3 regions of the Mesorhizobium sp. B2-7-3 genome follow, and region 1 is predicted to be linked to each of the others. Evidence: predicted binding sites of a transcription regulator. Region 1 holds the regulator's gene; each other region holds the start of a gene.

The links. Region 1 encodes HrcA, which represses chaperone genes, less so after heat shock. Its sites were predicted from a motif close to GTTAGCACTCNCNNNNNGNGAGTGCTAAC; they were not measured.
Region 2: the regulator HrcA is predicted to act here: its motif matches at 1,073-1,101, upstream of groES (co-chaperone GroES).
Region 3: the regulator HrcA is predicted to act here: its motif matches at 890-918, upstream of FJW04_RS20535 (co-chaperone GroES).

The regions. Positions count from the first base shown of each region.
Region 1 is NZ_VFTY01000001.1:435,578-437,841, forward strand. Features, by position in the region: gene FJW04_RS02185 (sorbosone dehydrogenase family protein) at 1-281, opposite strand, end outside; gene FJW04_RS02190 (hypothetical protein) at 365-562, opposite strand; gene hrcA (heat-inducible transcriptional repressor HrcA) at 666-1,748, opposite strand; gene rph (ribonuclease PH) at 1,904-2,264, shown strand, end outside.
Region 2 is NZ_VFTY01000014.1:39,423-41,686, forward strand. Features, by position in the region: gene groL (chaperonin GroEL) at 1-649, opposite strand, end outside; gene groES (co-chaperone GroES) at 715-1,011, opposite strand; gene FJW04_RS26290 (class I SAM-dependent methyltransferase) at 1,175-2,092, opposite strand; gene FJW04_RS26295 (hypothetical protein) at 2,144-2,264, shown strand, end outside.
Region 3 is NZ_VFTY01000009.1:69,806-72,069, reverse strand. Features, by position in the region: gene FJW04_RS20550 (ATP-binding protein) at 1-119, shown strand, start outside; gene FJW04_RS20545 (hypothetical protein) at 116-325, shown strand; gene FJW04_RS20540 (usg protein) at 414-692, opposite strand; gene FJW04_RS20535 (co-chaperone GroES) at 1,076-1,390, shown strand; gene groL (chaperonin GroEL) at 1,450-2,264, shown strand, end outside.

The sequences.
Region 1 (2,264 bases):
GGATTGTCGATCCCCGAGGCGATCAACTCGGCCGAAAACCCCGGCGGCAAATGCGGCTTTGCGTCCGCCGGCATGTCGATCACGCCGGCGCTGTTGGAGGCGGATTTGGTGACATAGGGTTTCGGCAGGTCTTCCGGCTTGATCAGCCGGCGCACGCCGGGCCTGTCCGCCCGCCAGTCGCCGAAGGCGGCCGGGCCTTTGAGCACAGGCTGATCGGCTTGCTGGGCGAGCGCCGCGGTCGTGACAAACAGTGCGGACAGCGCCAGTCCGGCCAATCGCATCACTTCCTCCAATCCGTCATGAAGGAAAGCAACGATCGGTTTGCCCGTGGGTTCCGTTCGCACGATGCGCAAAACTTCTCGGATCAGGTCCCGGCAGCGTAAAAATCGTCGTCCAGGCGTTTTTCCAATTCAACGAGATCGGCCGGCAATGGCAGGCCCATGGCGCGCATCTCGCGCAGTTTTTCGCGCAGCTGTTCCTGAATTTCGTGCTGGTCCTCCGGCTGGTTGACCATCTCCTCGAGCAGCAGACTGATCTGGGCCTTGAACGATTCCAGCGCCATTCTTTTTCTCCTTTGCAGCCTGTCTGGATTTACGGTCCCGCCAGGAAAGTCGTTCGCGGTCGAATTCCGGCATGGAAACCAAAGCAATAATTCCTCGGACTCCTTACCTCAGCATGCGGGAAATCAGCTGTGCCGTATAATCCACCATCGGCACGATGCGGGCATAGTTCAGCCTTGTCGGGCCGATGACGCCGAGCGCGCCGACGACGCGGGCGTCCTTGTCGCGATAGGGCGCCACCACCAGCGACGAGCCCGACAGCGAGAACAGCTTGTTTTCCGAGCCGATGAAGATGCGCACGCCAGATCCCTGCTCGGCGAGGTCGAGCAATTGGATCAGCCCGTCCTGCGTCTCCATGTCCTCGAACAGGTGGCGCAAGAGTTCGATGTCGGCCTGGGCGGTGACGTTTTCCAGCAGATTGGCGCGGCCGCGCACGATGAGCCGGGCAGGCAGGCCGCTTTCGGCGCCCGCCCACACCGCAAGCCCCTTCTCGACGAGGTCCTGCGACAGCGTGTCGAGGGCGGCTCTCGTCTCTTCCTTGATGCGGGCGATCTCGGTGCGCGCCTCGGCCAGCGTGCGGCCACGAATATGCGCGTTGAGGAAATTCGAGGCCTCGTGCAGTTGCGAGACGGTGATGCCGGCGGGCAACTCGACGACACGGTTTTCGACATCGCCATTCTGCGACACCAGCACCGCAAGCGCCTTGGTCGGCTCCAGCTGGATGAATTCGATGTGCTTCAGCGCCACCTCGTTCTTGGCCGCGAGCACCAGGCCGGCGCCGCGTGACATGCCTGACAGCATCTGGCTGGCCTCGGTCAGCATATGCTCCAGCGTCGCGCCGGAGCCGGAGGCCCGCACCTGCGCCTCGATGGTACGACGCTCCTCGTCGGAGAGGTCGCCAAGCTCCATGAAGGCATCGACGAAGAAACGCAGGCCAGCCTGGGTTGGCAGGCGCCCGGCCGAGATGTGCGGCGCGTAGATCAGCCCGAGATGCTCGAGGTCGCTCATCACGTTGCGGATGGTGGCGGGCGACAGCGAGGACGGCAGGATGCGCGACAGGCTGCGCGAGCCCACGGGTTCGCCGTCCCGCAGATAGGAATCGACGATGCGCCGGAAGATGTCGCGCGAGCGCATGTCGAGCGACTGAAGAGCCAGCGACTGCGAGGCGGGATCGACTGCCTTGGTCATTCGGCTAAAAACCTCCGGTTCAAGGATATAGACTTCGGTGGGCCGCGCGCAACCCGGTGTCTGTGTCGGATCGCTCGGCCATTTTCCTTTGCGCCATGGGCTTGGTGGGGCTACAAGCCGGCCACGATTCAAAAAATGACAAGAAAGCAGGCCGAATGCGCCCCTCCAAACGCCAATTCGACGAAATGCGCGCCATATCCTTCGAGCGCGGCGTCTCCAAGCATGCCGAAGGCTCGTGCCTGGTGAAGTTCGGCGACACGCATGTCCTGTGCACCGCCAGCCTTGAGGAAAAGGTGCCTGGCTGGATGCGCAATTCCGGCAAGGGCTGGGTGACGGCCGAATATGGCATGCTGCCGCGCTCGACCGGCGAGCGCATGCGCCGCGAGGCCTCCGCCGGCAAGCAGGGCGGCCGCACGCTGGAAATCCAGCGGCTGATCGGCCGTTCGCTACGCGCCGTGGTCGACCTGCAGGCGCTGGGCGAACAGCAGATCACCGTCGACTGCGACGTCATCCAGG
Region 2 (2,264 bases), on a different contig from region 1:
CCTCCAGCTCGGCAACCATCTTGTCGGCGTTGGTCACGAAATAGGGCGAGAGATAGCCGCGGTCGAACTGCATGCCTTCGACGACTTCGAGTTCGGTCTCGGCGGTCTTGGCTTCCTCAACCGTGATGACGCCTTCGTTGCCGACCTTCTGCATCGCTTCCGCGATCATCTTGCCGACCGACTCGTCGCCATTGGCCGAGATCGTGCCGACCTGGGCAACTTCCTCGGAGGTCTTGATCTTCTTGGCGGCCTTGCCGAGAGCAGCGACCACTTCGGTGACGGCCAGATCGATGCCGCGCTTCAGGTCCATCGGGTTCATGCCGGCCGCAACCGACTTGTGGCCTTCCTGGACGATCGACTGCGCCAAAACGGTCGCGGTCGTGGTGCCGTCGCCGGCGATGTCGTTGGTCTTCGAAGCAACTTCGCGGACCATCTGCGCGCCCATGTTCTCGAACTTATCTTCAAGCTCGATTTCCTTGGCGACGGTGACGCCGTCCTTGGTGATGCGCGGGGCGCCGAACGACTTGTCGATGACGACGTTGCGGCCCTTGGGACCGAGCGTGACCTTCACCGCGTCGGCGAGGATGTTGACGCCGCGCAGCATGCGCTCACGGGCATCGCGAGAGAATTTTACGTCTTTGGCAGCCATGTTTTAGCTCCTGGCAGGGGCTCGGATAGAGCCCGAAAAATTCAAGTTGAGGGTGAGGCCGATAATCAGCCGATGATGCCCATGATGTCGGATTCCTTCATGATCAGAAGGTCTTCGCCATTGAGCTTGACTTCGGTGCCCGACCACTTGCCGAACAGGATGCGGTCGCCGGCCTTGACGTCCAGCGGGACCAGCTTGCCAGCTTCGTCACGAGCGCCGGAGCCGACGGCGATGATCTCGCCTTCCTGCGGCTTTTCCTTCGCCGTATCCGGGATGATGATCCCGCCAGCGGTCTTGGATTCGGATTCGACCCGGCGAACGACCACGCGGTCATGAAGCGGGCGGAACTTCGACTTTGCCATTTTTTCTTCCTCGATGAGAACGGTGAGAAACAGTTCCTCGTCCGGCGGCGCCGGACACATAGTTAGCACTCACCAAAGGCGAGTGCTAACGTGGCGCTGAAATAGGCCGCCGACCTGCCAGAGTCAAGGCGCGCGGAGCGCCTCTTGGTAGGATGGCGATGACTTATCGAAGCTTGGCCGAACCGAGCACCAGGAGCGGACAACGTTCCGCCAGGGGATAACTGCCGCTTGGCACGACGCGCACCTGGTCGAACCAACCGCGCGCCTCATCCTCCAGCATGGCCAGCGTCGCGAAGCTGTACTTCGTTTCGGAGCCCGCATAGACGTCGATCGTGTTGATGGATGCCATACTCCATCCGGTGCATGCGGCAAGGGCCTCCCGATTCGGAAACAGCTTGTCGAATGCCGCACGGATTGCTTGCACATCGACGCTGCTGTCGCAGTCGCCGGTCGTGCACGCCATGGCTATCCGCCATTTGAGCGCGTGGAAATTCTCGATTCCGCCGGCCAGGACCAGAGCTTCGATGCCGCGCAGGTCATCCGCGGTTTCCGGCCGAGCAAACACGCGGATCGCCGCACGCCGGCCAGGCTTTAGCACCCTTGCGATTTCACCGAACAGCGAACCGCGCGCGGCCTTGGTATCGACCGCCGACAGGCAGCCGTCGCCGATGACCGCGTCGAAACATTCCCGCTCGACCGGGAGGTCAAGCCAGTTGCCGGCCATCGCCCTTCGCGAGGTGTTGTCGCCGGCCCATACGCCGGAAATCATGGCAGCCGATTGATCGATCGCCAACATCGATCTGCCTAGAACCGCCAGTTCAGGTGTCACCCCAAGCAGAAGGACATCGGCATTTCCGAGATCGAGTTCGCGCTCGAATATGCCGACGGTTTCCGGCGTCGGCCGGAGCGGGGCGTCCAGGAGCTTCCAGTGCCGATGATAACTGTCCCAATGATTCGTCATGCAGACCCGTTGGAGCCCAGGAAAGTCTGGCATTGATTGATTAGAGCCGCTTAATGGAAGTGGGGATGGAAGCCAAGGGGTTAGCTGGTGGCGCGCATCATTGTCATAACGCATGAGCATGACCGGTTCCTGGGTCGCCGCGGCCTTCTGCTGCGCCGGAATAGCCGTTACATGCTTTTCGATATTCTCGAGGACCTGAAGAGGCGGGGCCATTCGGTCCGGATTCAGCCTGGCCTCTCCGGACAATCCAGCGCCGATGTCGCGGTTCTGCACGTCGATGCGACAACGACAC
Region 3 (2,264 bases), on a different contig from region 1:
TCGTCTGCCAGCTCGACGGCACGGGGAAGCGCACCGTGACGCTGGTCGAACTCGCCTGGGCAACGGCGCCCGGCGATCCCAATGCCGAGGGGGCGGAACAGGGAAGCCTGGCTTTGTGAGGGCATCCAACGCGGCTGTGGCGGCATTGCGATCTCATCGACAAACGCTGATCCGCTGGTTCTCGATGGCGGACCTGGCGGCGGCCGGCATCGCCTCGCTGGCGCTTGCGCGGTCCCCGGCAAGCGGCGCCGGGTGGCTGGTGCCGGGAACCTGCGGCTCGATCCTTGCCGGGCTCGGCGTGGCGCTGGTCAATCATCGTATCTGAAGCTTGCTTGCAGACGGCGGGTGCGAAGGCGATGCTGAGGTCGCTGGTCGGCTTCTGGTAAGGTCAGCACCGCGCGATGACGCCGCCCTTACTGGACCGTGATGACACCGTCGACCGCCCGCCATTCCGATGGGGTGATGAGCCGGTGGTGGGCGATGTGGACGGAGTGAAGCGGCCCGTCCAATTCGCGCTCCCAATAGGAGAGAAAGCCCTTGAGTTCGGGGAACTCCGGCGCCAGGTCGTAGTCCTGCCAGACATAAAGCTGCAGCAGGCTCCGATGGTCAGGCAGACGGTAATGGATTTGTGCGGTGGTCAGGCCATAGCCTTCCATCTGGAGGCGGAACTCCTTGCTGACGCTTGCGATCATTCGTGTCTCCTTGCGGTGGCCGCAATGGCGAAAAAGTCTCTCGGCCCATCGATGTGCGCCGCCGGGAAACAACTCCTGGAGAGGGTGAGCGGTTCCGGCGCCGGCGATGGTACCGGCTCGAATAATTTTGCCGGATCTAGGCGTAAATTCAAGCGGCGGCTCCCGACGCAGAGCGAATGAGACCGCTATAACAGTGAGTTGGCACTCCGACGGCGTGAGTGCTAAAATTTTCTGACCGGCCTCTTGAAACCGAAAAAAGGGAAAACTAGCTCGATATGCGCGCGCGATGCCTGACAAAGGGTCGCCGCATTTCCGCATCGGCCCGAATTGCCGGTCCGGTGTGGAGGAAGCTGAAAACCTGTTTGTCCCAAGAGGAGAACGACATGGCGTTCCGTCCATTGCATGACCGTATCCTGGTCCGCCGCATCGAGGCCGAGGAAAAGACCTCCGGCGGCATCATCATTCCCGATACCGCCAAGGAAAAACCGCAGGAAGGCGAAGTCATCGCCGTCGGTCCCGGCGCGCGCGACGACAGCGGCAAACTGACCGAGCTGGATGTCAGGGTGGGTGACCGTATCCTTTTCGGCAAATGGTCCGGCACCGAGATCAAGCTCAATGGCGAGGACCTGCTCATCATGAAGGAAAGTGACGTGATGGGCGTGATCGAACAGACCGCGCAAGTGAAGAAGGCCGCCTGACGGCTTCTTAGAAAATCCACCAGTCAACGAATGCTGCCTAGAGATAGAGGAGTGATCCAATGGCTGCCAAAGAGGTAAAATTCCATACCGAAGCGCGCGAGAAGATGCTGCGCGGCGTCGATATCCTGGCCAATGCGGTGAAGGTGACGCTCGGTCCCAAGGGCCGCAACGTCGTCATCGACAAGTCGTTCGGTGCGCCGCGCATTACCAAGGATGGCGTCACCGTCGCCAAGGAAATCGAGCTTGAGGACAAGTTCGAGAACATGGGCGCGCAGATGGTTCGCGAAGTCGCCTCCAAGACCAATGACCTTGCCGGCGACGGCACCACCACCGCGACCGTGCTGGCCCAGGCCATCGTCAAGGAGGGCGCCAAGGCTGTTGCCTCGGGCATGAACCCGATGGACCTGAAGCGCGGCATCGACAAGGCGGTGGACGCCGTGGTCGCCGAGCTGAAGGCCAACGCCCGCAAGGTGACCCGCAACGACGAGATCGCGCAGGTCGGCACCATCTCCGCCAATGGCGACGCCGAGATCGGCCGCTTCCTCGCCGAAGCGATGGAGAAGGTCGGCAATGAAGGCGTCATTACGGTGGAAGAAGCCAAGACCGCCGAGACCGAGTTGGAAGTCGTCGAAGGCATGCAGTTCGACCGCGGCTATCTCTCGCCCTATTTCGTCACCAACCAGGACAAGATGCGCGTCGAACTCGACGAGCCCTACGTGCTGATCCATGAAAAGAAGCTCGCCAACCTGCAGGCGCTGCTTCCGGTGCTGGAAGCGGTGGTCCAGTCGGGCAAGCCGCTGCTGATCATCGCCGAGGATGTCGAGGGCGAGGCGCTGGCGACGCTGGTCGTCAACAAGCTGCGCGGCGGCCTCAA